2 linked regions of the Methylorubrum extorquens genome follow. The protein of the gene in region 1 interacts with the protein of each later gene in a pairwise test. Links are inferred from orthologs where the notes say so. Each region holds a gene or a part of one and is shown on either strand. Other genes may lie near its edges.

Region 1 (4,354 bases):
GACTTTGGCCAACCGCAGCCACATCGTACCGGTGATGGTCTGCGACCCCGTGCTGTGCAAGGCGATCAGCGATGCCCTGCTCGACGAGTTCGGCATCTACGTGCAGCCGATCAACTATCCGACCGTACCGCGCGGGACGGAGCGCCTGCGCATCACGCCCTCGCCGCTGCATTCCAACGCCGACATCGACCACCTCGTGGACGCTCTCAGCACGATCTGGCGGCGGATCGGACTGAGTAAGGCGGCGGCAGAGTAGAAGACAGGCGGGCCGCGCTACATCTTCTTCTCGAGCGCGGCCTTCACCTGCATGAGTTGATCCCACACCACGCCGGGGCTGGTGCCCATCGCCTCAAGCACCGCGTTCACGCCCCAGAAGAGGCCGAACAGGATCACCGGCACCAGGATCCAGCCAAGGATCTCCTCGCCGCGGTGACGGGCCTTGCGGCGGCGGCGGCGTCTCTCGCGGGATGTCAGCGGCTTCGGCCGGGCCGGAGCCGGCTGTGGCGCGACAGGCGTGAGGGGACCCTCCTGCGCGTCGCTCGTCATGTGACCCCCATTGCTGGCCGATGCCGGGTTCTCCGACGGAGAACGGCGCCGCCCATATCCGGGAGCCGGCGCAGGAACGCAACCCGCGCCGGCTTCGAAGGTCGCTCACTCTTGCGGGTGAGCGACCCCGTGCCCTCAGACCTTGAGCGGCACCTTCGGCACGGTGCGGACAGAGCCGCCTCCGGAAGAACCACCCCCGGACGGACCACCGTCACGCTTGGGTGTCTTCTTCCGCGGGGCCGAGCGCGGCTTCGAGCGCTTGCGCTTGGCCGCGTTGGCGACGTCCGTCTCGGGCTTGGGCGTGACGGGACCGGCGGGGAACTCGAAGGCGAGCTCGGCCTTGTCCTTGCCGTCCTCGGTCTCCGGCTTCTTCAGAACGACCTTGACGGCGCCGCCGTCCTTGAGGCGGCCGAACAGCACCTCGTCGGCGAGCGGCGTCTTGATCGTGGACTGGATCAGACGGGCCATGGGGCGAGCGCCCATCGCGTCGTCGTAGCCGTTCTCCACGAGCCAGTCGCGGGCCTCGTCCGAGAGTTCGATGGTGACGTTGCGGTCGGCAAGCTGCGCTTCGAGCTGGAGCACGAACTTGTCGACGACCTTGGCAACGACCTCCTTCGGCAGGTGGCCGAACGAGATGATCGCATCGAGGCGGTTGCGGAATTCCGGCGCGAAGAGCCGGTTGATCGCTTCCACGTCGTCACCGGTGCGCTTCGTCTGCGTGAAGCCGTAGGCGGAGCGCGCCATGTCGGAGGCGCCTGCATTCGACGTCATGATGATGATGACGTTGCGGAAATCGACCTGCTTGCCGTTGTGGTCGGTCAGCTTGCCGTGATCCATCACCTGCAGGAGGATGTTGAACAGGTCCGGATGCGCCTTCTCGATCTCGTCGAGCAGGAGCACGCAGTGCGGGTGCTGGTCGATCCCGTCGGTGAGCAAGCCGCCCTGATCGAAGCCGACATAGCCGGGCGGCGCACCGATCAGCCGCGAGACGGTATGGCGCTCCATGTACTCCGACATGTCGAACCGCAGCATCTCGACGCCGAGCGAGGCCGCGAGCTGCTTGGCCGCTTCCGTCTTGCCGACGCCGGTCGGGCCGGCGAACAGGTAGGAGCCGATCGGCTTGTCGGGATCGCGCAGGCCGGCGCGGGCCAGCTTGATCGCCGAGGTCAGCGCCTCGATGGCGTTGGTCTGGCCGTAGACGACCCGCTTCAGGTTCTCGGTAAGGTTCTTGAGAACCACCGCGTCGTCCTTCGACACGGTCTTGGGCGGGATGCGCGCCATCGTGGCGATGGTGGTCTCGATCTCCTTGACGCCGATGGTGCGCTTCCGGCGCGCCTCCGGCACCAGCATCTGCGATGCGCCGGTCTCGTCGATCACGTCGATCGCCTTGTCGGGCAGCTTGCGGTCGTTGATGTAGCGCGCCGACAGCTCCACCGCCGCCTTCACGGCCTCGGTGGTGTATTTGAGCTTGTGGAACTCCTCGAAATACGGCTTGAGGCCCTTGAGGATTTCGATCGTATCCGGGATCGACGGCTCGTTGACATCGATCTTCTGAAACCGGCGCACGAGGGCGCGGTCCTTCTCGAAGTACTGGCGGTACTCCTTGTAGGTGGTCGAGCCGATGCAGCGCAGCGCGCCGGAGGCGAGCGCCGGCTTCAGAAGGTTCGAAGCATCCATCGCGCCGCCCGACGTGGCACCCGCACCGATCACGGTGTGGATCTCGTCGATGAACATGATGGCGTTGGGGTGCGCCTCGATTTCCTTCATCACCTGCTTGAGGCGCTCCTCGAAGTCGCCGCGGTAGCGGGTGCCGGCGAGCAGCGTGCCCATGTCGAGGGAGAACACCGTCGCATCGGCCAGGACTTCCGGCACCTCGTGCTGGATGATCTTGCGCGCAAGACCTTCGGCGATCGCGGTCTTGCCGACGCCGGGGTCGCCCACCAGCAGCGGGTTGTTCTTCTGGCGGCGGCAGAGCACCTGGATCGTGCGCTCGACCTCGGAATGGCGGCCGATCAGCGGGTCGATCTTGCCGTCGCGGGCCTTCTTGTTGAGGTTGACGCAGTAGGCGTCGAGCGCATCGCCCTTCTTCTTGGGCCTCGCTTCGGTCTCCTCGCCGCCGGGACGCTCGGACGCGGCCTCCTCCTCGGCACCGCGCACGGGCTTGGCCTCGGAGGCGCCCGGCCGCTTGGCGATGCCGTGGCTGATGTAGTTCACCGCGTCGTAGCGGGTCATGTCCTGCTCTTGCAGGAAGTAAGCGGCGTGGCTCTCGCGCTCGGCGAAGATCGCGACGAGCACGTTGGCCCCGGTCACCTCCTCGCGGCCCGAGGACTGTACGTGGATCACCGCGCGTTGGATCACGCGCTGGAAGCCGGCGGTCGGCTTCGCGTCCTGGCGCCCGTCGCCCGTGAGGTTCGAGAGTTCGGTGTCGACGTACTCGACAAGGTTTCGGCGCAGCACGTCGATCTCGACGTTGCAGGCTCGCATCACCGCGGCGGCATCCTGATCGTCGACGAGGGCGAGCAGGAGATGTTCGAGGGTCGCGTATTCGTGGCGGCGCTCTCCGGCCAGGGCCAGGGCGCGGTGGAGGGCTTGCTCGAGGCTACGTGAGAAGCTGGGCAATGCTCTGGCCTTCGCTGGATGCCTATTTCTTTTCCATAACGCACTGAAGCGGATGTTGGTGCTTGCGGGCGAAATCCATCACCTGCGTCACTTTCGTTTCCGCGACCTCGTAGGTGAACACGCCGCACTCCCCCACGCCATTGTGGTGGACGTGCATCATGATCCGGTAGGCGTCGTCGTGGTTCTTGTTGAAGAACCGCTCCAGGATGTGCACGACGAATTCCTGAGGCGTGTAGTCGTCGTTGAGCAGCAGCACGCGGTACAGGCTCGGCCGTTTCGCGCGCGGCTTGGTGCGGGTGATGATGGCAGTGCCCGAACGGTCGTCGTCGCCGGGGCTGCGCGGGGTCGAGGCCGCACGCACCGGAACCCGTCCCCGACCCGCCTCCTTCACGTTGTCCTGGATCAGCTTAGAAGACATCTGAATCGAAGCGACCTTGGTCTGGCAGCCTTCGGCGCCGGTGTCCCAGTGAGGGACGCGGCACTCGACAGGCAATCTATAGGCCGATCAGCGACTGCGCCAGTGAGGTGCGTGAAACTGTCCGCCGCGATTGAACGCGCGGATGAGCACGTGGATGGTCCCACGCCCACGCGCACGAACCGGCGCAGCCCGCTCTCGGCTCCGAAGACGAAACGCCGCATGGCGGACCGGAAGTTGCCCTGACCGGGCGCGCCGGGCCGGACTCGTCAACATCGGCTTAACCCCTGTGGCGAAAGGACGATCTCGCACACGCATCGCCCGGCATTAACGGCCGCGTAACCGCGTTCATCCTACCGTCTTCGACAGAGATTGCGGACCCGATGGCGGCGTCCGTGAAGGGTGCCAGCCGGGCTTGAACGTCCGACTGTCGAGGCGAAGGTTTCGAGATGCGTCGCGTAGAAGGCCGGCCCACCACGGGGTCCCGCGCTGTCGCCGTGCTGCTCCTGGCGACGAGTTTTCTCGTCGCGGTGGCCGACCCGGCCGAGGCAAAACGCCGAGGCCACGCCCGCAAGGCGGTGAGCGGGTACAACCCGCCCTACGCCGCTATGGTCGTGGACGTGAAGTCGGGCCGCACGCTGCACGCGGTCAACGAGGACGCCCTGCGCCACCCGGCCTCGATCACCAAGGTGATGACCCTCTACATGCTGTTCGAGCAGCTCGAGAAGGGCCGCTACGACCTCGATTCGCCGCTCTCGATCTCGGCCAACGCCG
Region 2 (4,570 bases), 1.6 Mb from region 1 along the record:
CCTCATGCGCGCCGCCGAGCACCGCGATTCCGACACCGGCGATCACATCGCCCGCGTCTCCGCCTATGTCGGGCTGATCGCCGAGGCGATGCGGATGTCCCCCTCCGATGCCCGGCAGCTCTGTCTGGCCGCGACCATGCACGACGTCGGCAAGATCGCCGTGCCGGACGCGATCCTGCTCAAGCCGGGTGCGCTCTCTCCCGAGGAGCGCCGGGAGATGGAGCAGCACGCCGACCGGGGACGGCGCATCCTGGGCGGCAGCGACTCGCCGGTCATGCGGCTTGCCGCCGAAATCGCGGGAAGCCACCACGAGCGCTGGGACGGGACCGGCTACCCGTATCGCCTAAAGGGCGAGGCCATCCCCCTGTCCGGCCGCATCGTCGCAGTGGCCGACGTCTTCGACGCGCTGACGACCCAGCGTCCCTACAAGCAGGCCTGGTCACCGGAGCGTGCGCGGGACTTTCTGCAAGAGAACGCCGGCTCCCACTTCGACCCGGCCATCGTCGAGGCATTCCTGAGCCGCTGGGCGGGAGTCCAGACCTTCCTCGATCTCGGCCGCGACACCGCATCCGCGGCCGCCTGATACGGCGCTTCGCCAGCCCGGCCCGTCGCGGCGGCGTCCGGCCCGCCGGGGACCGGACACGGCATCGGCGTGACGCCGTGAGCATCGTCCTGGATCCGACATCCATGACGATGCTCGAGGCCTGTGTTCTTGCATCATCCTTTCCGAAAGCCGGTGGCGACCTTTCGGGACGATGCCCTCGTCCGTCGCCGGCTCATCCGCCCCTCAGCCAGCTTCGCGCCGCCCGCCGATCGCGTGAGCCATCTCGCTCTGTTCGCCCTCGGCGCTCCCGGTGGGCACGTCGAGACGGAGGTGGAGTGCGCTGACGGTGCGGGTGAGCAGTCCGTCCAGGCCGGACGCCGTGTCGGCGAGGCGGGTCAGGTCGCCGTCGCGCGCCATGCGCTCGATGGCGCCCGCGCGATCCTTCACCTGCGCCGCACCGATATTGGCGCTCATCGACTTGAGGCCGTGGGCGGCGCGGGACACGGCCGGGGCGTCGCCGCGGGCGAGGGCGGTTTCGAGCTCCAAGAGCGCCTGAGGCGCCTGGGCGATGTAGAGCCGGAGGATGCGCGCGAGGAAGTCGCGGTCGCCGAGCTCTTCCAAATTGGCGATCGTCTGTTCGTCGAGCAGCACATCGTCCGAAATCCTCGGCGCCTGCGCCTCCGACGTCACGATCTCAGCCGGATCGCGGCAGGGGGCGGCCGCGAGATGCCGCGCCAGCAGGCCGCCGAGCTGCGCCAGCGTGAACGGCTTGGCGAGCATGCCGTCCATCCCCGCCGCCTGCCAGGATTCGGCGCCGTCGCCGACGACATGCGCGGTCAGGGCCACGATCGGCACGCGGTCCGCCCCGTCCCGCACCTCCCGGGCGCGAATGGCGACGGCCGCGCTGAACCCGTCCAGCACGGGCATGCTGCCATCCATCAGCACGAGATCGAAGCGGTTCGCGGCGGCCGCCTCCACCGCGGCCCCGCCATCCTCGACGCAGACGATGTCGTGGATGCCGAAGCGGCCGAGCGCTTCGGACGCAACCTCGCGGTTGACGGCGCTGTCGTCGGCGAGCAGCACCCGCGCGCCGGGAAAGGAGGGCAGGGCGGCCGCAGCGCTCTCGTCGGCTGACGGGGCCTCGATAGCGAGGGTCGTGCCCTCTGTGAGGGCGGCCAGCAGCGGGCGCCACTCGGCCTGGGCGAGGGGACGGCGCAGCACGGCGTCGGCAAAGCCCGCTCGCATGAGTTCGGGCCCGGAGGCGTCGCCGATCGGCACCAGGGCGATGACCCGGCCGGCACCTTCCGGGCGGCGACCGCTCGCCAGAAGCTCGGCCGCATCGACGATCCAGTGACCCTCCCCGGATTCGACGGGGTGGAAGCCCGCGGCCTGAAGATCGGCCGTGAGCGCCGCGCGCGTCGCACCGCCGAGCGCACCGAGGCGGACAGCGGTGGGCAAAGCGGGTGCGCGGCGGAGGGCAGGCTCGGCGCCCTCCGCGCCCTCGACTGGGATGCGCGCCCAGAACGTCGAGCCCTCGCCGATGCGGCTCTCGACGCCGACGCGGCCGCCCATGGCGACGATCAGGCGCTCGGCGATCGACAGCCCGAGCCCGGTGCCGCCGAACCGGCGCGCGATCGACTGGTCGGCCTGGGTGAAGGCGGTGAAGATCCCCGACAGCCGGTCCTGCGGGATGCCGATGCCGGTGTCGGACACGGCGATGCGCAGGACCGGCCCGGACGCCTCCTGCTCCATTTCCATCCGCACCAGGACATGGCCGGCGGCAGTAAATTTGAGCGCGTTCGAGACGAAGTTGCCGAGCACCTGACCGAGGCGCACCGGATCGCCGAGGAAGGCGCGCGGCACGTCGCCGTCGATCTGCGCCGCCAGATCGAGCCCCGCCGACCGGGCCCGCTCGGCGAACAGGGTGACGACGGTGTCGGCGACGTCGCGCGGGCTCAGCGGGATCCGTTCCACCTCCAGGCGGCCGGCCTCCACCTTCGCGAAATCGAGGATGTCGTTGATGATGGCCAGCAGGGATTGGCCGGAGCGCGCGATGACCTTGGCGTAGCGTTGCTGGCGCGGCGGCAGATCGGCCGAGGCCAGGAGTTCCGCCATCACCAGCATGCCGTTCATCGGCGTGCGGATCTCGTGGCTCATGGTGGCGAGGAACACGGACTTGGCCGCGTTGGCCTCGTCGGCGGATTGCTTGGCCTCGATCAGGTCGTGGGTCCGCAGCCGGATCTCTTCTTCCAGGCCCGCATTGTAGCGCGCGATCGCCCGGTCGCGCTCGTTCACCGCCCGCAAGAGGTCGTTGAAGCTCTCGGCCAGCGCGCCGACCTCGCCGCTGCCGGCCTCCGCGCGCCGGGAATAGTCGTGGCCGAGGCGCACCCCGTCCATGGTCCGGGCCAGAGCCGCCAGCGGCCGGGTGACGCTGCGCTGCAGGCCCATCGAGACCGCAAGCCCGAGCGCCAGGGCGAGCAGCCCGGCGAACCCCGCGGTGAGGCCGACCTCCGTGACGCGCTCGGCCAAATCGCGGTTGTCCGAGACCAGGACGACGCGGCCGATGGGGCGGGCGTTCTCCAGGATCGGAACCGAGACGCGCAGCGTCCGCGTCGTCATGAGATCGAGAGGCGAGACGGAGCCCCCATCGAGATCGATGTCGTTCGAGAGGCGCAATCCGATGCCCTGCTCGGCGAGGATGTCCCCGTCACCCCGCTCGACCGACGCGTAGACCAGGGCCTCCCCGTGGGCGATCGCCCGCAGGGTGCTCTGTGCCGCCGCCTCGTCGCCCTGGGCGGTCGCCTGCGCGGCGCTCGCGGCCAGGATTTGCGCCGTCATCCGAAGAAGGTCCCGCTTGGCCGCGGCGTAGCGCTCGACCTCGCGCCAGGTCGATAGACCGGTCAGGAGCAGCAGCGCGATGGCGACCGCACTGGCCACCGCCATGGCCAGCCGCCCGGACAGCGAGCGGATCGGGTTCGAGAGGGGCGCACGCACGGGCTATATCTCGCGGCAAAGGTCGCGCGACGGGGCGGATCGGTACCCCGGCACGGATCGCGATGGTTACTGGCTGATGACGAGCCGCCCCGAGATCGGGCCGACCCCCTTGGGGATCGGGACGCTCGAACGGTTGTAGTCCGCGTTGAGGAAGAGGTTCGGACCCTCGTAGAGATTGATCTGCTGGGCCACGACGACGGTATAGGCGGAGAGATCCGCCACGGGCCGCTGCGAGTCGATCACGAGGCGGCCGGCCGGCAGGTAGATGGTCCCGAGCATGGTGCGGGTGTTGTCGCTGATGATGCGGTAGGTCCGCATCGGCTTGCTTGCGCCGAGCGGAGGGGGGGTCGGCGCGATGATGTCGCCGAGAAGCGTCTCGGCGGCCCGCACCGGATCGATCGACAGGGTAACGGAGGGATCCTCCGCCATCAGGAGGCCCGCCATCGCACCCGTCGTCGGCGCCGACAGATCGACGGTCGTCTTCTTGTCGAAGAGAAGGCCGCTGTTGTTTCCGATGAAGTAGAAGCCGACATCCTTGCCCGTCATCGTCGCCTTCTTGTCGACGATGAGCGGGCCGTCCTTCATGACGTAGATGCCCGGCCGCAGTGTGACGACGGCATTCTTCGTGATGTGCAAGCCGCCGCAATAGGTGCCGGGATCGAGGGTGGTCGTCTCCGCGATGGCGTTGCTGCCCTTGCTCTTGCCGGTCAGCACATCGGCAAGGCGGAGGATATCCGGCAGGTTTATACAACTCCCGACCGGCGGGGCCGGCCGGTTGCGGAGCGGATCCTCGATGACGGGACAGCTCGTCTGCGGGTTGGGCGTGAAGTTCGCCCGGTCGTCCTTGAAGCCTCCCGCGGAGCAGATCGTCTGCGCCCGGGCGAGCGCGCCGTCGCGACCGACCATTCCCGAGCGGCTGACGGAGTTCGAGTAGAGGGCGCAATCGTAGGCCGTGACCTGAGCATTGCGCTCCAAGTTGAACGCACCCGCCGCCGCGGGATCGAGCGCCAGCATGCACAGGCGCATCCGCCC

Evidence for each region.
Region 2: the proteins of clpA (region 1) and J2W78_RS11630 interact in binary tests that used the Escherichia coli proteins (3 or more experiments, as listed by UniProt). The link is inferred for Methylorubrum extorquens from one-to-one orthologs.

What each region holds. Positions count from the first base shown.
Region 1 is NZ_JALJXF010000001.1:877,741-882,094, forward strand. What follows is about bases 424-3,469. They hold clpA (ATP-dependent Clp protease ATP-binding subunit ClpA), read right to left. Parts: upstream 3,166-3,469; coding sequence 682-3,165; downstream 424-681. Other genes in these bases: J2W78_RS04240 (hypothetical protein), read right to left, coding at 424-546; clpS (ATP-dependent Clp protease adapter ClpS), read right to left, coding at 3,188-3,469. Also shown: hemA (5-aminolevulinate synthase), read left to right, coding at 1-256; more of J2W78_RS04240, read right to left, coding at 274-423; more of clpS, read right to left, coding at 3,470-3,583; J2W78_RS04255 (D-alanyl-D-alanine carboxypeptidase), read left to right, coding at 4,030-4,354. UniProt on the Escherichia coli protein: ATP-dependent specificity component of the ClpAP protease. It directs the protease to specific substrates. It has unfoldase activity. The primary function of the ClpA-ClpP complex appears to be the degradation of unfolded or abnormal proteins.
Region 2 is NZ_JALJXF010000001.1:2,459,569-2,464,138, reverse strand. Bases 588-3,849 are described here. They hold J2W78_RS11630 (ATP-binding protein), read right to left. Parts: upstream 3,539-3,849; coding sequence 788-3,538; downstream 588-787. Other genes in these bases: J2W78_RS11625 (TadE/TadG family type IV pilus assembly protein), read right to left, coding at 3,605-3,849. In the rest of the region: J2W78_RS11635 (HD-GYP domain-containing protein), read left to right, coding at 1-583; more of J2W78_RS11625, read right to left, coding at 3,850-4,570. UniProt on the Escherichia coli protein: Member of the two-component regulatory system UvrY/BarA involved in the regulation of carbon metabolism via the CsrA/CsrB regulatory system. Phosphorylates UvrY, probably via a four-step phosphorelay.